3 regions of the Variovorax humicola genome follow, and region 3 is predicted to be linked to each of the others. Evidence: predicted binding sites of a transcription regulator. Region 3 holds the regulator's gene; each other region holds the start of a gene.
The links. The regulator sigma-54, encoded in region 3, starts transcription at its own class of promoters, with help from an activator protein. The targets are predictions, from matches to a motif close to TGGCANGNAANCTGCTTT.

Region 1: a site for sigma-54 is predicted at 3,513-3,530, ahead of atzF (allophanate hydrolase). Genes of this name have one in related genera too.
Region 2: a site for sigma-54 is predicted at 1,466-1,483, ahead of WKW80_RS16085 (urease subunit gamma). Genes of this name have one in related genera too.

The regions. Positions count from the first base shown of each region.
Region 1 covers NZ_JBBKZV010000022.1:57,745-64,078, forward strand. The annotation lists gene WKW80_RS26050 (NAD(P)/FAD-dependent oxidoreductase) at 1-310, shown strand, start outside; gene WKW80_RS26055 (DnaJ C-terminal domain-containing protein) at 441-1,592, shown strand; gene WKW80_RS26060 (DUF3089 domain-containing protein) at 1,627-2,790, shown strand; gene WKW80_RS26065 (MBL fold metallo-hydrolase) at 2,798-3,436, opposite strand; gene atzF (allophanate hydrolase) at 3,559-5,274, shown strand; gene WKW80_RS26075 (AtzG-like protein) at 5,446-5,652, shown strand; gene WKW80_RS26080 (AtzE family amidohydrolase) at 5,649-6,334, shown strand, end outside.
Region 2 covers NZ_JBBKZV010000008.1:178,871-185,204, forward strand. The annotation lists gene WKW80_RS16080 (hybrid sensor histidine kinase/response regulator) at 1-1,185, opposite strand, end outside; gene WKW80_RS16085 (urease subunit gamma) at 1,549-1,851, shown strand; gene WKW80_RS16090 (HupE/UreJ family protein) at 1,878-2,483, shown strand; gene WKW80_RS16095 (urease subunit beta) at 2,486-2,791, shown strand; gene ureC (urease subunit alpha) at 2,792-4,510, shown strand; gene ureE (urease accessory protein UreE) at 4,765-5,427, shown strand; gene WKW80_RS16110 (urease accessory protein UreF) at 5,427-6,116, shown strand; gene ureG (urease accessory protein UreG) at 6,138-6,334, shown strand, end outside.
Region 3 covers NZ_JBBKZV010000024.1:56,407-62,740, reverse strand. The annotation lists gene argS (arginine--tRNA ligase) at 1-272, shown strand, start outside; gene WKW80_RS27115 (SPOR domain-containing protein) at 278-994, shown strand; gene WKW80_RS27110 (thiol:disulfide interchange protein DsbA/DsbL) at 1,099-1,746, shown strand; gene lptA (lipopolysaccharide transport periplasmic protein LptA) at 1,852-2,559, shown strand; gene lptB (LPS export ABC transporter ATP-binding protein) at 2,559-3,398, shown strand; gene rpoN (RNA polymerase factor sigma-54) at 3,409-4,995, shown strand; gene WKW80_RS27090 (hypothetical protein) at 5,810-6,334, shown strand, end outside.

The DNA of each region.
Region 1 (6,334 bases), on a different contig from region 3:
CGAGGGCATCGGCAAGGCGCTGGAGACCGGCATGCGGGCCGCGGAGGCCATCGAGGCGGGCGCGGATGACGATGAGGCCGTCCGCACGGGCTACGAAGCCGCGCTCACAGCGCTGAAACCCCGCTTCGCCCACTACGAGCAAGCCAACCGCATCAACGACCATCCATGGCTTGCCGATCTCCTGATCTGGCGCGCGCGGCACAGCCAGCGCATCCTCGGTCGCCTGAGCGGCGTGCTCGAGGAGACGCACAACCCTGCCACCCTGGTGAGTGCGATCGGGCTGCTAGGCCTTTTCCTTCCGTTCGGCTGATGTAAATGCGCCGAATGCGCCCTCTGCTGGCGCACTTCTTGCGCGACCTTCAGCTAACATTCGTACCCACGGGCCGTCGCCTGTGTCGGGATTTCGTCCCGAACGGATTGCCTGGACGAGGACTTGGAATTTGGGCACCGACAACGCTTTCGCCGAACTGGGTTTGGCACCTGATGCGACCGACAGCGAGGTCAAGGCGGCTTGGCGCCGGCTGGTCTCGCAGTGGCATCCCGACCGCAACAGCAGCGCCGACGCCGTGGCCCGGATGCAGCGCATCAACCGCGCGTTCGAGGAGATCCGCAATGCCGGACCTCGCACCTCGCAAGCCGAACGGCCGCACGCCTCCCACCGCACCGCGCGTCCCCACGCCGCCGGCACGCAAGACAGCAACGGCAACGGCAACGGCAATACCACCCGCGGCTTCCACGAGAAAGCGCGGGCCGACAGCACCGCATCGCGAGACTCGGCGGCCGCTGAAGACGGCCAGCCTCAACGCCGCCCCATCTACCGCAAGGTCAAGCTGACCCTCGAAGAAGCGGCGGCCGGCTGCATCAAGGCCATGCAGGGCAAGATCACCGACACCTGCGTGGTCTGCGCCGGTGCCGGGCACCAGGTGCTCGGCGGAAACTGCGCCCAGTGCGGCGGCTCCGGCGCGATCCCGAAGCGCGCCTTCTTCGGCTGGCCCACCGGGTACTACGAATGCAATGCGTGCCTCGGTGGCGGCATCGCGCGGCGGCCGTGCAAGGCCTGCGCGGGCGCCGGCAAGATGGCGCCGCGTGCCTACAAGGTCAACGTGCGCATTCCGCCGGGCGTGCGCGATGGCGCGCTGCTGCACGTCAACGGCGGACGCCCGCATCCGGGCAGCCCGCCGGCCGACCTCGAAATCCGCGTCGAAGTGGCGGAGCATGCCTTCTTCAAGCTCGACGACGACGGCACCACGCGCTGCGACATTCCGGTCGATGGCTTTGCGTGGATTGCCAACCGTTCGATCCAGGTGCCAACCGTCGTGGGCCTGCAGGCGCTGAAGCTGAAGCGCGACCAACTGGCCTATCGCATGAAAGGCCATGGATTCCCGGTGGCGCGGGGCGGCGTTCGCGGCGACCAGGTCGTCACCGTGCTGCCGATCTTTCCGGACCATCTCACCGCCGACCAGGAGATCCTTCTCGACCAGCTCCTGGCCACGACATCGGGACCCGCCGGGCTGTCTTCGGACAGCCGGCTGCGCACGTGGAACCACAGCATGCGCGCGTGGGAGCGCGGGATGTCGAAGCGCGGCCAGTAAGGGGCGCCGCCGGGATGCGGTCGTCTATGCCGGCATGATCAGGCAGCTTCTCATTGCATCGATGGCGGCGGCGCTGCTCGGCCCGGCCTTCACGCATGCGCAAGCGCCCGCCGCGGAGGTCGACTACAAGGCCGACGCATCCTGGCTCTGCCGCCCCGGCCGCACGGATGCCTGCAGCCGCGACCAGACCGCCACACGCGTCGAGGCGGACGGCCAACTCACCGTCGAGCCCTTCAAGCCCGCAGAGGCGCCTGCGATCGACTGCTTCTACGTCTACCCGACAGTGAGCCGCGAACGCGCGATGAACAGCACGCTGGCCGCGAGCGGCGCCGAGCGCGAGGTGGCCAACCAGCAGTTCGCCCGCTTCGCCTCGCGCTGCAGGCTCTTTGCGCCGCTGTATCGCCAGCTCACGCTTGCCGCACTGGCCACCGCCGCGTTCGGCAGGCCGCTGGCGGCCGAGGGCGAACTGGCCTACGCCGACGTGAAGGCTGCCTGGGAAGACTACCTGGCCCGAGACAACCAGGGGCGCGGTTTCGTGCTCATCGGCCACAGTCAGGGCTCGCGCATGCTCACGCGCCTCATTCGCGAGGAGATCGACGGCAAGCCGGTGCAGTCGCGCATGGTGTCGGCGCTGCTGATGGGCACGAACCTCGCGGTGCCGAAGGGCGCCGACGTGGGCGGTGCGTTCCGGAGCGTGCCGCTGTGCCGCGGGGCCGGGCAGACCGGCTGCGTGCTGGCCTACGTGAGCTTCCGCGCCGATGCACCGCCACCGGCACGGAGCGTGTTCGGCCGGGTCGATGCACCGGGACAGGTCGCGGCCTGCGTGAATCCCGCCGCACTGGCAGGGGGCGAGGGCGCATTGATGCCGTACTTCACGAGCGGCAACACAGACATCACCGGCATGCCGTCGCGCGGCACGTCATGGCTCAAGAGCGGCCAGAAGCTGAACACGCCGTTCGTCACCACGCCCGGCCTTCTGAGCGCCGAATGCGTCTCGAACGAGCACGGCGACTACCTCGCCGTCCACACGCATGCCAACGCGGCCGACCAGCGCATCGACCACATCCCCGGCGACCTCAGCATCGCGGGCGTGGTGCTCAAGGGCTGGGGCCTGCACCTGGTCGACGTCAACCTGGCGCTGGGCAACCTGCTGTCACTGCTGGACCGTCAGGCAGCGGCGTATCTCGAACGCCACTGACGGTGAATCAGGTGCCCGCGACGTAGGGATTGCTGCGGCGCTCGCGCCCGAACGTGCTCTCCGGCCCGTGGCCCGGGATGAACACCGTTTCGTCTCCCATCGGCCAGAGGCGTTGCGTGATGCTGTCGATCAACTGCTGATGGTTGCCCTGCGGAAAGTCGGTGCGGCCGATGCTGCCGGCGAAGAGCACGTCGCCGACGAAGGCACGCTGCGCGCTTGCGGAGTAGAAGACGACATGCCCCGGCGTGTGGCCGGGGCAGTGGCGCACCGACAGCGTCTCCTCGCCGAGGGTCACCGTGTCGCCATCGGCGAGCCAGCGCGTGGGCACGAAGGGCTCGGCCGCAGGAAAGCCGAACATGCGGCTTTGCTGCGCGAGGCCGTCGATCCAGAACTGGTCGCCGGGGTGCGGGCCGACAACAGGCAAGGCGCGCCGGCGCGCGAGTTCGCCGGTGCCGCCCGCATGGTCGATGTGCGCATGGGTAAGCCAGATCTGCTCGAGCGTCACGCCGAGCTTGTCGACGGCCGCCAGCAGCCTGTCGAGGTCGCCGCCCGGGTCGATGACCGCGGCCTTGTGCGTGGCATCGCACCAGACGACGGAACAGTTTTGCTGGAATTGGGTAACGGGAACGGTTTGGTAGCGGAGCATGGGCGAGTCGACGAGCGAGCCCCCGACTATCGCAAAAACCCCGATCGGCATCTTGCCGAGGGGCATTCCGCCGGATTGGCACGCCGTTTGCATCACATCTTGTACACAAGACAGGATGCTTGATGATGGTGCATGAAAAGGACTCGCTCGCCGAGTCCGCTTCGAAGGCCGACGCAACGCCCGCCGCCGCCTGGATCACGCGCTTCGACGCGCCGATGAAGGGCGCCGCCGGCGGTCCGCTTGCCGGATTGCGTTTCGCCGCCAAGGACAACATCGACGCGGCCGGCGTCGCCACCACTGCCGCGTGCCCCGCTTTCGAGCGCACCGCCCTGCAGCATGCACACGTCGTGGCGCGCCTGCTCGATGCCGGTGCGTCGCTGCTCGGCAAGACCAACCTGGACCAATTCGCCTGCGGCCTCAACGGCACGCGCTCGCCCTACGGCGCTGTGCCGAACAGCTTCGACGCCCGCTACGTGTCGGGCGGCTCCAGTTCGGGCTCGGCCTACGTGGTCGCGACGGGGGAGGTCGACTTCGCGCTCGGCACCGACACGGCGGGCTCCGGCCGCGTGCCGGCAGGGCTCAACAACATCGTCGGCCTGAAGCCGAGCAAGGGCTTGGTGAGTACGCGCGGCGTGGTGCCGGCGGCACAGAGCGTGGATTGCGTGTCGATCTTCGCGCCGACCGTTGCACTCGCGGTGCGGGTGCTGCAGGCGGCGATGGGCTTCGACGCGGCGGATGCCTTCTCGCGCAAATTGCGACTACAGCGCCAGCCGTTTCCGGCGCGGTTCTCGTTCGGCGTGCCGTCGGCGCTGGCGTTCTTCGGCGACGCGCTCGCCGAGGAAGCCTTCGACGAGGCCATCGGGCGCCTCGAATCGCTCGGCGGCGAGCGCGTGTCGATCGACTACGCACCGCTGGCCGAAGCGGCATCGCTGCTCTACGACAGCGCGCTCGTGGCCGAACGCTACGCCGCGGTGCGCGAGTTCTTCGACGCGCACGAGGACGACGTGATCGAGCCGGTGCGCGGCATCCTTGCAAGCGGCCGGAAGTACAGCGCCGCCGACCTCTTCGATGCGCAACTGCGCCTGCAGGAAATCGCGCAGCGCGTGGCACCGATGTGGCACACGATCGACGTGTTGCTGGTGCCGACCGCACCGCGCCACTGCACCATCGACGAGATGCGCGCCGACCCGGTGGCGCGCAATCGCGAACTCGGTGCATACACCAACTTCGTCAACCTGCTCGACTATGCGGCGCTGTCGGTGCCGAGTTCGATCCGGCCGGATGGCCTGCCGTTCGGAATCACGCTGATAGCGCCTTGCGGCAGCGATCTGCAACTGGCCGAGCTGGGCCAGCGCTTTCATCACGCGACCGGCCTCACGCTGGGCGCGACGGGCCGCCCGATGCCGCCACCGGTGGCGCTGCCGCTCAGCGCCGACACGGTGCGCGTGGCCGTCGTCGGCGCCCACTTGTCGGGCATGCCGCTGAACGGGCAACTGCGGGAGCGCGGCGCGCGCCTGCTCCTCGAAACCGAAACGGCGCCCGACTATCGCCTCTACGCGCTGGCCGGAACCGTGCCGCCAAAGCCCGGCATGTTGCGCGTCGCGCCCGGTGCCGGCGCCGCGATCAAGCTGGAAGTCTGGGAGATGCCCGCGGCGCACTACGGCAGCTTCGTCGCACTCATTCCCGCGCCGCTCGGCATCGGCACGCTGACGCTGGCGGACGGCAGCAGCGTGCAGGGCTTCGTCTGCGAGCCGCTGGCGCTCGAAGGCGCGGAAGACATCACACAACACGGCGGCTGGCGCCGCTACATCGCATCGAGACAGGCCCCGGCGGGGTGAACCGCAGATTCCTCCATCCACATTCATTGCAGGAGCTTTCGATATGCGCAAGATTCATCCAGCCACTGGCGCGACCCGATGTCGGTTGCTGCGGGCCGGAGCCGCCGGGGGTCTTCAAGATCTTCCGCACGAATCAGAGCAAACCGAAGTACGCGCTCGAAGGGAGACGCAGTGACTCCTTCGCAGATCGCGACCTACGTCGACGCGGCAGCGGCTGCGCTGGACTTGCGCTTGCGCCAGGACTACCGGCCCGGCGTGCTGCGCTACTTCACGCTGGCATCCGAGTTCGCTGCCATCGTTGACGCGGTGCCCCTGCAACCGCATGACGAGGCGGCGACGACCTTTGTGCCGGTGGAACCGCGGGAAGCTACGGAATGAGCGCGGTTCCCGATCGTGTTCGGCCTGCGGCCGCCAATGCCGATACGCTGCTGGCGCAGGACGCAGCGGCGATGGCCGAAGCGGTGCGCAGCGGCGCGACCACCGCGACCGCGCTGGTGCAGGCCAGCCTGGCGCGCATCGATGCCACCGACAAGCGCATCAACGCCTTCACCGATGTCGTGCGCGAGCGGGCGCTGCGGCGCGCGGGCCAGGCCGATGCATCGCTTGCATCGTCATCGGGCGATCGAACACGCGCGCTGCCGCTGCTCGGCGTGCCATTCGCCGTCAAGAACCTGTTCGACGTCGCCGGCATCCCGACGCTGGCCGGCTCGAAGATCGAGCGCGCCGCCGCGCCCGCCGTGCGTGACGGCCTGCTGGTGCACCGCCTCGAATCTGCGGGCGCGGTGCTGGTCGGCGCGCTCAACATGGACGAGTACGCCTACGGCTTCACGACGGAGAACAGCCACGTCGGCCCGGCCCACAACCCGCACGATCTCAAGCGCATCGCGGGCGGCTCGTCGGGCGGCTCCGGCGCGGCGGTCGCGGCAGGGCAGGTGCCGATCACGCTCGGCTCCGACACGAACGGTTCCATCCGCGTGCCGTCGTCGCTGTGCGGCGTGTTCGGCCTCAAGCCCACCTTCGGACGCTTGCCGCGCACCGGCAGCTATCCCTTCGTCTCGAG
Region 2 (6,334 bases), on a different contig from region 3:
CTCGAACACGTTCATCTCCATCAGCATGAAGGCGATCAGCGCGTTGAACACCACCCACACCACGCGACCCGGGTGGCTGTGCGTGACGCGCGAGAAGAAATTGCTCCAGGCCAGCGAGCCGGCATAGGCGTTGGTGACGTTGATCTTGAGCTGCGAGATCACCACGAACACCGCCGTGGCCACCACCGCCCAGACGTAGTTCGGGAACACGTACTCGTAGGCCGCGAGGTACATCTGGTTGGGGTCGACCGCGCGCTCGGGCGGCACCATGTGCGTGATGGCGAGGTACGCCAGCAGGGCGCCGCCGAGCATCTTGATGACACCGAGGATCACCCAGCCCGGCCCGCCCGCCAGCACCGCTGCCCACCAGCGGCCGCGCGTGGCCGCGGTTCGGACCGGCATGAAGCGCAGGTAGTCGGCCTGCTCGCCCATCTGCGTGATGAGCGCGATGCCGACCGTGAGCGCGGCACCGAACAGGTGCATGTTGAAGCCCGACACATCGGACTTGACGCCGCTGTAGTGCGCAATGCCCGCAAACGCACCAGGATCGCGCGCCAGCACGTAGCCAAACGGCACCACGAGCATGAGCAGCCAGATCGGCTGCGTCCACAACTGCAGCCGGCTGATGGCGGACACGCCGTGCGTCACCAGCGGGATCACCACCAGCGCGCAGATCAGGTAGCCCCAGGCTGGCGGAATGCCGAGGGACAGTTCGAGCGCATAGGCCATCACCGCCGCTTCCAGCGCGAAAAAGATGAAGGTGAAGGACGCGTAGATCAGCGAGGTGATCGTCGAGCCGATGTAGCCGAAGCCGGCGCCCCGCGTGAGCAGGTCCATGTCGACGCCGTAGCGCGCCGCATAGACGCTGATCGGCAGGCCCGCGAGGAAGATGATCAGGCCGGTCGTGAGGATGGCCCAGAACGCGTTGAGGAAGCCGTACTGCACCAGCAGCGTCGCACCGACCGCCTCGAGGATAAGGAACGACGCCGCGCCGAATGCGGTGTTGGCCACGCGCCATTCCGACCACTTGCGAAAGCGCTGCGGCGTGTAGCGCAGGGCGTAGTCTTCCAGCGTCTCGCTGGCAACCCAACTGTTGTAGTCGCGGCGCACCTTGACGATGCGCTGCGGAGCGTCGCCATCTTCGACGGCGACTTCAGGAGGGAGCGTTGGCGGGGCGAGACTCACACGAGGTACGTGCAGCTTTCATGCCTGGATTTGTTGCTCGCCCCCAGGCTCCGCGCCACTTCGTGTCGCTCCTCCCACCCCCTGCCGGGGGCAACACCAGCGGCCCGGCGAAGCCGGTTCCGCGGTGTTCCACGCATGGGCTGGAATCGTTCGTTAACCTGACGGCGTGACTGTTGCAAAGCGAGCTCCTCCCACCCCCCTGCCGGGGGCAACACCAGGGGGCCGGCGAAGCCGGTTCCGCGGTGTTCCACGGATGGGCTGGAATCGTTCGTGAATCTGACGGCATGACTGTTGCAATGCGGCAATGCGGCAATGCGGAGTTGCCCATAATCGGCGCACCTTGCGCCAACCGATACAACGCCCATGGAACTGACGCCACGCGAAAAAGACAAGTTGCTGATCTTCACCGCGGCGCTGCTGGCCGAACGCCGGCAGGCACGAGGGCTCAAGCTCAACTACCCCGAGGCCGTGGCACTGATCTCGGCCGCCGTGATGGAAGGTGCCCGCGACGGCAAGAGCGTGGCGGCGCTGATGAGCGAAGGCCGCAGCGTTCTCACGCGCGCCGACGTGATGGACGGCGTGCCGGAGATGATTCCGGACATCCAGGTCGAAGCGACATTCCCGGACGGCACCAAGCTGGTGACCGTGCACCAACCCATCGTCTGACCCCCACTGATCCAGCGGAGAACCTCATGCGCTTTCTGACGCGTTCCACTTTCCTTGCGATGCTCGCAACCGCCCTGCCTCTTGCCGCCTCCGCGCACGTAGGCGTCGATGGCGCGGCGCATCACACCGCCGGATTTGCGCAGGGTTTCCTGCATCCGTTCACCGGCATGGACCACATGGCCGCGATGGTCGGCGTGGGGCTGTGGAGCGCCCTCGCCTCGCGCGGCGCACGCGATCTGTTCTGGGCGCCGCTGGGCTTTGCGGCGATGTTGCTCGTCGGCGCATTGCTGGGCCTGGCGGGTGCGCAGGTGCCCGCGGTCGAGCCGATGATTGCCGCGTCGCTGCTGGCGGTGGGGCTGCTGGTCGCGACGCGGCTGCACCTGCCGGGGCCGATGGCGGCGGCGGTGGTCGGCACGTTCGCAGTCTTCCATGGCGTCGCGCACGGCTACGAGTTGTCGGGCGACAGCGGCGCACTCGCGGCCGTCTGCGGCATGGTGCTGGCCACCGGACTGCTGCATATCGCCGGCATCGCGGCGGGCTGGGCACTGCGCCGACGCTCCACGCTGCCACCGCGCATCGCGGGTGCGGCAGTCGCACTGTTCGGCGTCGCGCTTCTCACGCAAGTGGCCTGAGCATGATTCCCGGCGAACTCATCACCGACGAGGGCGAGCATGCGCTCAACCCTGGCCGCCGAACCCTGACGATGGTCGTGCAGAACACGGCCGATCGCCCGATCCAGGTCGGTTCGCACTATCACTTTGCCGAAACCAACGGCGCGCTCGGCTTCGACCGCGAGGCCGCGCGCGGCATGCGGCTCAACATTGCATCCGGTACGGCCGTGCGTTTCGAACCCGGCCAGCAACGCACGGTCGAGCTCTGCGAATTCACCGGCGACCGCATCGTCTACGGCTTTCGCGGCCTGGTTCAAGGAAAGCTGTAAATGGCAACCATCGGACGGCGTGCCTACGCCGAAATCTTCGGCCCGACGGTAGGCGACCGCGTGCGCCTGGCCGACACCGACCTCGTCATCGAAGTCGAAGCCGACTACACGCTGCGCGCCGGCGGCTACGGAGAGGAAGTGAAGTTCGGCGGCGGCAAGACCATCCGCGACGGCATGGCGCAATCGCAGCGCACGCGTGCCGACGGCGCGGTCGACACGGTCATGACCAACGCACTGATCCTCGACCACTGGGGCATCGTCAAGGCCGACATCGGCCTCAAGGGCGGGCGCATCGTCGCGATCGGCAAGGCCGGCAATCCGGACGTGCAGCCTGGCGTCGACATCGTCATCGGACCGGGCACCGAAATCATCAGTTGCGAATGCAACATCGTCACGGCCGGCGGGATCGACAGCCACATCCACTTCATCTGTCCGCAGCAGATCGAGGAGGCGCTGGGTTCGGGCGTGACGACCATGCTCGGCGGCGGCACCGGCCCGGCCACAGGCACGTTTGCCACGACGGCGACGCCGGGTCCGTGGCACATCGAGCGCATGCTCCAGGCCGCGGATGCCTTCCCGATGAACCTTGGCTTTCTCGGCAAGGGCAACGCGAGCCTGCCTGCCGCGCTGCACGAACAGATCGACGCGGGGGCCATCGGCCTGAAGCTGCACGAGGACTGGGGCACCACGCCGGCGGCGATCAGCAACTGCCTCGACGTGGCCGACGCCACCGACACGCAGGTCGCGATCCACAGCGACACGCTGAACGAATCGGGCTTCGTCGAGAACACGATTGCCGCGGTGAAGGGCCGCGCGATCTGCGCGTTTCACACCGAGGGCGCGGGCGGCGGCCATGCGCCGGACATCCTGCGCGTGGTGGGCGAGGACAACTTCCTGCCGTCCTCCACCAATCCGACGATGCCCTACACCGTCAACACGCTCGACGAGCACGTCGACATGCTGATGGTGTGCCACCACCTCCACGCCAGCATTCCCGAGGACCTGGCCTTTGCCGAATCGCGCATCCGCAAGGAAACCATCGCGGCCGAGGACATCCTGCACGACCTCGGCGCGATCAGCATGTTCAGCAGCGACTCGCAGGCGATGGGCCGCGTCGGCGAGATCGTCATTCGCTGCTGGCAGACCGCGCACAAGATGAAGGGCCAGCGCGGCAAGCTGCCCGAGGACGGCGCGCGCAACGACAACTTCCGCGCCAAGCGCTACGTCGCCAAGTACACGATCAACCCGGCCATCGCGCACGGCATCGCGCACGAGGTCGGCAGCATCGAGGTCGGCAAGTGGGCCGACCTGGTGGTGTGGAAGCCGGCCTTCTTCGGCGTGAAGCCCTTCACCATCCTGAAGGGCGGCACCATCGCGATGGCCGCGATGGGCGACCCGAATGCATCGATCCCGACGCCGCAGCCGGTGCATTACCGGCCGCAATTCGGTGCCTACGGCGGCTCGCTCGCGCGCAGCTCGCTGACCTTCGTGTCGCAGGCCGGCCTGGCCGCGGGCGTGGGCCAGCGCTTCGGCTTGGCCAAGACGCTGAGCGCAGTGAAGAACACCCGCAGCGTGCGCAAGCAGCACATGATCCACAACGGCTACGCACCGAAGATGGAGATCGATGCGCAGACCTATGCGGTGCGCGCAGACGGCAACCTGCTGACCTGCGAGCCGGCGGCGTCGCTGCCGATGACGCAGCGGTATTTCCTGTTTTGACGGAGCTCCGTCTTTTTCAACCGATCCGGTATCGACCTCGACGAGTTAAAAAACCATGGGGGCCTGGCGTAGCTGGAGGGTGTCACCAGCCCTCCAATTCATGCTCGCCGCCATTTCGTCCGGGAAGATAATTCCTACCGCGTCCGGATCGTCGCCGATCTGAGTCAGCTGCAGCCTCCCGCTGCAGGTCTTTTCGAGTGTTGTCTTACAGGCCCTTGTCGGGCGCCGCGCAGGCGCCATCAACCAGCTCTCTCATGCTCACCGCCAACAAACTCATGTCCCAGGGCAAGGGCCTCGCACCCGTGCTGCTCAAGCGCGCAGCGACCATCGAACTCGACTGGGACGTGCGCCAGAAGAGCCGCTTCGACACGACCGATTCGCAGGGCCGGCAGATCGGCGTGTTCCTGCCGCGCGGCACGTCCGTGCGCGGCGGCGACGTGCTGGTGGCCGAGGACGGCTCGCTGGTGCGCGTGATCGCGGCGCCGCAGCCGGTGCTGGTCATCACGCATTGCAGCCAGCACGGCACGCCCTTCGACCTGACGCGCGCGGCCTATCACCTGGGCAACCGGCATGTGCCGATCGAGCTCCAGCCCGATCACCTGAAGATCGAGCCCGACCATGTGCTGGCCGCGATGCTGCGCTCGATGCACCTGATCGTGCGCGAGGCCGAGGCGGCCTTCGAGCCCGAAGGCGGGGCCTATGGCGCGCAGGGCGGTAGCCAAGGGCATGGGCATTCGCACGGCGGTACCGCGCCGGTCGGGCCGGTGCTGCATCCCGATGCCTACGGAGGCACGCCCGGCGGGCACGATCACGATCACGATCACGATCATGGGCACGATCACGATCACGATCACGATCATGGGCACGGCCATGACCACGACCACGACCACGGTCATTCCCACGGCCACTCCCACTGATGCCTGACGCCCCTGCCGCGCTGCCTGCGGCCAGCCTGCTGCAACTGATCTGGCTGGCATCGCCAGGCTTGCCGATCGGCGGGTTCTCGTATTCCGAGGGGCTCGAAGCAGGCGTCGAATGGGCCGGCCTCGACAGCGAGGCTCAAGCTTCGGACTGGATCGTCGACCAGCTTTACCTGAGCCTCGGGCGCGGCGACTTGCCGGTGGTCGCGCAGGCCATCGCAGCATGGCGTGCGGGCGACATCGAGCGCATCCATGCCCTCAACGCCTGGGTGCTGCAGACGCGCGAATCCGCCGAATTCCTGTTGCAGGCCGAACAGATGGGCCGCTCCTTCGTCGAGTGGCTCAAACTGCACCACGATGACGTGACCGACGCCTTCGACGGCATGCCGATCACCTATCCTGTTGCCTTCGCCTTTGCCGCGAGCCGCACCGATGCCGGCGTGCGCGACGGCTGCCTGGCCTTCGCCTTCGGCTGGGCCGAGAACATGACCGGCGCGGCCGTCAAATGCGTTCCACTGGGCCAGAGCGCCGGGCAACGCATGCTGGGGCGCTTGTCCCGCGAAATCCCCTCTGCGGTCGATCATGCGATCGCATTGCCGGACGAGGACCGCCAAGCCTTTTCGCCCATGCTCGCGGTGTACTCGGCCCGGCACGAAGTGCAATATTCACGTCTGTTCAGATCCTGATTCCTTCTCCAGGTACACGCCATGTCCTCCGCCCTGCACCACATCGCCAACCGCACCAAGAAACTGCCGCCGCTGCGCGTGGGCATCGGCGGGCCGGTGGGCTCCGGCAAGACCACGCTTCTCGAAATGCTCTGCAAGTCGATGCGCGACAAGTACGACCTGATCGCCATCACCAACGACATCTACACCAAGGAAGACCAGCGCCTGCTGACCGTCTC
Region 3 (6,334 bases):
CGCTGCAGGTGCCGCAGGCGCAGACGCTGATGCTTCAGCTCGCAAAGTACCCCGAGATGCTGACCGCCGCGGCCCGCGATTTCGCGCCGCACGATGTCACTTTTTACCTCCGTGAACTGGCCGCCAACCTGCACAGCTACTACGATGCCGAGCGCGTGCTTGTCGATGACGAAACGCTGAAAAACGCCCGCCTTGCGCTGGTCGCCGCATGCGCGCAGGTGCTGCACAATGGGCTGGCGGTGCTCGGCGTCAGCGCGCCGGAGAGAATGTGACATCCATGAAAAAACGACAAAGCGGCAACATCGTCATTGGCCTCATCATCGGCCTCGTGCTCGGGCTGGGCGTCGCATTGGGCATCGCGGTCTACGTGACCAAGGTGCCGATCCCGTTCATGACCAAGACGCAACGCGGCGGCGCCGAGCAGGACGAAGCCGAGGCCCGCAAGAACCGTGACTGGGACCCGAACGCGCCGCTGGCCGGCAAGGCCGGCGCCAAGCCGCCCGCGGCGCCAAGCCCGGTCGCCGTGGCGCCCGCGACGGTTCCGGTGCCCGCCACGGTGGGGCCGCTGAATCCGCCGAGCAGCCCTCCGGTGCCGGTCGTGGTCGCGCCAACCACCAAGCCCGCTACCAAGGCGCCAGTACCGGCCGAGGCCAATGCCCTTCCTTCCTCCAGCGACCCGATCGGCGATCTGGCCCGCTCGCGGACCGGCGGCGGCAACGCCCAGGTGGCTGCCGCGGCGCCTTCTTCCGGTGCAGACCCCTTCATGTACTTCGTGCAGGCCGGTGCCTACCGCACGACCGAAGACGCCGAGGCGCAACGCGCCAAGCTGTCGCTGATGGGCGTGGAGACCAAGGTCACCGAACGCGAGCAGGCCGGGCGCACCGTCTACCGCGTGCGCGCCGGCCCGTACAGCAAGAAAGACGACGCCGACCGGCTGAAAGAGCGGCTCGACAGCGGCGGTCTGGATACCGCCCTGGTCCGCGTGCAGAAATAACGTATTCCCTGGATTCCGCGACATTTCGTGTCGATCCTTCGCCGGATCAATGGAACTTGGTGATCCTTCGCAAGCTCTGTCAGCCGCACTGGAGATATTTATCAATGAATCGTCGTGAATTTTCGCTGGCCGCCACTTCCCTCGGGCTGCTTCCTCTTGCCAGCCCTTCGCATGCGCAGGCGCCCCTGTTCGCGGCCGGCAAGGACTTCATCAAGCTTGGCAAGCCCGCGCCTGTGGATTCGGCGGCCGGCAAGATCGAGGTGGTCGAGTTCTTTTCGTACAACTGCCCGCATTGCGCCGCGTTCGAGCCACAGCTCGAAGCCTGGGCCAAGAAACTGCCGCCGCAGGTCGCTTTCCGGCGGGTGCCGGTGGCCTTTGTCGGCAACGACGTCGAGAGCAAGCAGCGCCTGTTCTACGCGCTCGAGGCCATGGGCAAGGTCGACGAGATGCAGATCAAGATCTTCGACGCCATCCACAAGCAGCGTCAGCCCGTCGTGGGCGACGACGCCATCGTGGCCTGGGTCGGCAAGCAGCCGGAACTCGACGCCAAGAAGTTCGCCGAGACGTTCAAGTCGTTCTCGGTCGCCGGCAAGGCCAAGCGCGCCACCCAACTGCAAAACGACTACCAGGTCGGCGGCGTTCCCGCGCTCGGCGTGGCGGGCCGCTGGTACGTGGACGGCGAATTGGCCGGCAGCATGGACCGGGCGCTGCAAATCACCGACTACCTGATCGGCGAAGCGCGCAAGGGTTGACCGAAAAAGTCAACCGGCAGTAAATATCGACCCGCGATACCGGGCCTTTCGTCAAGGCCGCGTCAGCCTGCCGCATACAATGGGTGCAGCAAGTTTCGTGCCTTTATGAATACGCGCCCCAACCTCCACGCCTCCCTTCGATCTGTACGCAAAGCAACCCTGAGTCTGCTCGCCCTGGCGGCCGTGGCGGGCGCACCGTTCGCGCACGCCGAAAAGGCCGACCGCGCGAAGCCGATGAACATCGAGTCCGACTCGATGCGCTACGACGACCTCAAGCAGACCAGCGTCTTCACTGGTGCAGTGGTCGTCACCAAGGGCACCATCATCATTCGCGGCGCGCGCATCGACGTGCGGCAAGACCCCGAGGGCTACCAGTACGGTGTGGTCACCGCCGCGCCGGGCAAGCTGGCCTACTTCAAGCAGCGCCGCGATGCCCCGGGCGGCGACGAGTGGATCGAGGGCGAATCCGACCGCATCGAATACGACAGCCGCGCCGACAACGTCAAGTTCGTCGGCCATGCCGTGATGCGGCGGCTCATCGGCAGCAAGGTCAATGACGAGAGCAGCGGCCCGCTGATCGTGTACGACCAGAGCAACGACACCTTCACCGTCAATGGCGGCACCGTGCCGCCCGATGCGGCCGTTGCCTCCGGCCAAAAGGGTGCGCGCGTGCGAGCCGTGCTCACCCCGCGCCCCCCCGCCTCGGCTGCGCCCGGCAGCCCGAGGGCCGCCGCTGCGCCAACGCCCCCGGCGCCGGCCCCGGGTTCAGGCCTGCGCTCCAGCACCACGCTCGGTGGGGAAGCGCGCCCGTGATGCGCAACGACAACGCCATGATCGACACCTCCGGCAAGCCTGCGCCTGGGCCCGGCGGTGGCACGGTGACGGCGCTCGCCGGCAATGGCAGCCGCCTCGAAGCATCCGGCTTGCAAAAAACCTACGGCAGCCGCATGGTGGTCAAGGATGTGTCCCTCGGCGTGCAGAAAGGCGAAGTGGTCGGCCTGCTCGGCCCCAACGGCGCCGGCAAGACCACGTCGTTCTACATGATCGTGGGCCTTGTGCGCGCCGATGCCGGCGACATCACCATCGACGGCGAGCCGATCGCCCACATGCCGATCCACCGTCGCGCGCGCATGGGCCTGTCGTACCTGCCGCAGGAAGCATCGATCTTTCGCAAGCTCACGGTCGAGCAGAACGTGCGCGCCGTGCTCGAGTTGCAGTTCGAGACCGATGCCAAGGGCAATCGCGTGCCGCTCGGCGAGGCTCGCATCGACGAGCGCCTGACCGAACTGCTGACCGACCTGCGCGTCGAACATCTGCGCGATTCCCCGGCGCTGGCGCTGTCGGGCGGCGAACGGCGCCGCGTCGAAATCGCGCGCGCACTGGCCACGCAGCCGCGCTTCATCCTGCTGGACGAGCCTTTCGCCGGGATCGACCCGATTGCCGTGATCGAGATCCAGCGAATCATCGGTTTTTTGAAGAGCCGCGGTATCGGCGTGCTTATCACCGACCACAACGTGCGTGAGACGCTGGGCATCTGCGACCACGCTTTCATCATCAGCGACGGGCATGTGCTGGCACAAGGCACGCCTTCGGAGATCGTCGACAACGCCGAGGTACGCAGGGTGTACCTGGGCGAGCATTTCAGAATGTAGGGGCCTGGGCATGAAGCAAGGCCTTTCGCTGCGCGTATCGCAGCACCTGGCGCTGACGCCCCAATTGCAGCAGTCGATCCGGCTGCTTCAACTGTCGACGCTCGAACTGAGCCAGGAAGTCGAGCAGATGCTCGACGACAACCCGTTCCTCGAGCGCACCGCCGAAGAAGCCGTGCGCGAGGAATTCGGGCTCGAAACCTCCGACGCGCCATCGCCGCGCGACGATGACTTTGCGGCCCCCTCCACTGCCAATGGCGCCGACGGCCCGGTCGCCGCCTCCGCCTCGAACGACGCAGACACCTTGGCCGCCGACACGTCCGCGGACGGCCTCTCCGATGTCGAGCCCGACTGGGGCGGTGACGGCACCGTCGACATGCTGCCCGACGACAGCGAATGGGGTGGCGACGCGCCCGCGCGCGCCAACAACCTCGGCGACGACGAACGCGCCGACGCCACCGAACTGGCGCGCAGCCAGGAGTCGCTGCAGACCTTCCTGCACCGCCAGGCGCTCAGCCTGCGCCTCGGCGAAACCGACCGCGCCGCGCTGAGCTTTCTTATCGAGTCGCTCAACGACGACGGCTACCTCGAGGACTCGCTTCCCGCGCTGGCCTCGGGCCTGGCCGGCGACGACAACGACCAGTTCGACGACCTGGTGCACCGTTTCCAGATGGCGCTGGGCCTGCTGCAAAGCCTGGAGCCGGTCGGCGTGGGTGCGCGCGACCTCGGCGAATGCCTGGCCATCCAGCTGCGCGCGCTGGCCCGTGCCGATGAATCCGAAGACGAGGCACAAATCCGCAATGTCGCCATCGCCATGTGCAAGCTGCCGATGGACCTGCTCGCGCGCCGCGACTTCAGGCGCCTGGCCGCACTCACGCGCAGCAGCGAAGATCTGGTGCGCGCCGCGATGCAGCTCATCGCGCGGCTGGAACCCAAGCCGGGCCGACGTTTCGTGGACGTGGAGCGCAATGTGGTCGTGCCCGACGTGATCGTCACCCGCACCGGTCGCGGCGCCACGCTCAGGTTCCGCGTCATGCTCAATCCCGACGTGATGCCCCGGCTGCGCGTGCACGACATCTACGCCGGCGCGCTGAAGGCGCACAAGGGCGAGGGCAGTCAGGCGCTGTCGCAGCGGCTGCAGGAGGCGCGCTGGTTCATCAAGAACATCCAGCAGCGATTCGACACCATCCTGCGCGTCAGCAACGCCATCGTCGAGCGGCAGAAGAACTTCTTCGTGCACGGCGAACTGGCCATGCGCCCGCTGGTGCTGCGCGAGATCGCCGACGAACTCGGCCTGCACGAATCGACCATCAGCCGCGTGACAACCGCGAAATACATGGCGACGCCCTACGGCACGGTGGAACTCAAGTACTTCTTCGGCTCGGCTCTGGGCACGGAGACCGGCGGCAATGCGTCGAGCACGGCGGTGCGGGCGCTGATCAAGCAGTTCGTGTCCAGCGAGAACATCAAGAAGCCGCTGTCGGACAGCCAGATCTCCGACATGCTGAAAGAGCAGGGTATCGAGTGCGCGCGGCGCACCGTGGCCAAGTACCGCGAGGCGCTGCGGATTGCGCCTGCGAATTTGCGCAAGGCGCTTTAGGGCTTTAGTCAGGCGTCGTTTCGCGGACGTGGCGAGTAGGCCACGTGCGCAACCACATTCAGGCGATCTACGAGAAGCTGCGCGCGGGTCGGCAATGATGGGGGCGGTGCCGCGTGGCGGCGCATCGGCGCCGGCCGGGTTCCAGCGCGCCATGTGCATCTTGCGGTTGATGGCCAGCGCTTCCATGAACTACGGCACCAGCTAAAGGCGCGCGACTTCCACGGCGATGTAGCCGGCGTTCTCGCCGGCCCCGCAGAACAAGATCCAGAGAGCGAATTTCGCGTGGTAGGGGTCGTTCTCGTGGCAAGCATGCTCTCGAACGGAATCTGCGCATCACATTCCGAATTTCACTTTGCCCCGGGGGGCGGCGAACCAGCTTCCCAGCTGAAAGCCATTTATCGCCCTGGGCTGCGAGAAACATCGTGGCCACTGCGCTGTCCTGCTGCTTCACCGGCTCATAGGCGGCCAGCATCTAGGGCGACTCGCCGGCGTTCGCCGCACGCTCGCCTATATGTGGGCACGCGCCACCGCGGCCCTGACCATCCGGCCTGATCGGCGCTCCACCAAGTCACGAGTTCGTGTGAGCAGTTGCGCACAGGTCATATTTCATCGCAACATCAAAAACGTTAACTGTTGTTAACTATAGTGTATTGACTGTTGTTAACACTCATCTGTGGCGAACTGTGACTATTCGCACGAGCGATTTCTGCTTCGTTTCATAAAATTCGCTTCGACATGCTGCTGAAGCTCGGCGCCCCTGGCGGCCACAAAACAATCAGCTGATCGCACCGCACCTTCTTCGGTGCAGTGGCATGTGCGGTCCCTCACCAACGCGCTGCGGCGTTTTCTACTTAAATCTCTGATGAAAAATCTTGCGAAACCGATCGGCGTCAAACTTCTTGCATGCGCTGTTGCGCTGGCGAGCCTTGCTGCCTGCGGCGGCGGGGGTGGCGCAGGCGGAGGCTTTCTGCCACTTCCATCGGGTAGCGGTGGCACGACGGTCACGGGGACTGCGGGCGGTCCGCCGATGCTCGTCGGCGCAGCCGTTTCGATGACCTGCGCCAACGGCGCGACGCTGACCGGCGCGACCACCGGCCTTGGCGGCTATATCACCAATGCGGCCGTACTTGCCTATCCGTGCGTTGGCACGGCGACGCTCGGAGCGCTGTCGTATCGCGGAGCTCTGTTCGCCGGCACGGTTGCCAACTTCACGCCAATGACCGACATGATGGTCGAAGTCATGCTGGCGGCTTCGGCTACCGGCGCTGCCTCGATGGCCATGGGCGAATTCTTGGCCAAGATTGGCAAGGATGGCACGTTTGCCAGCAACGTGGCGGCA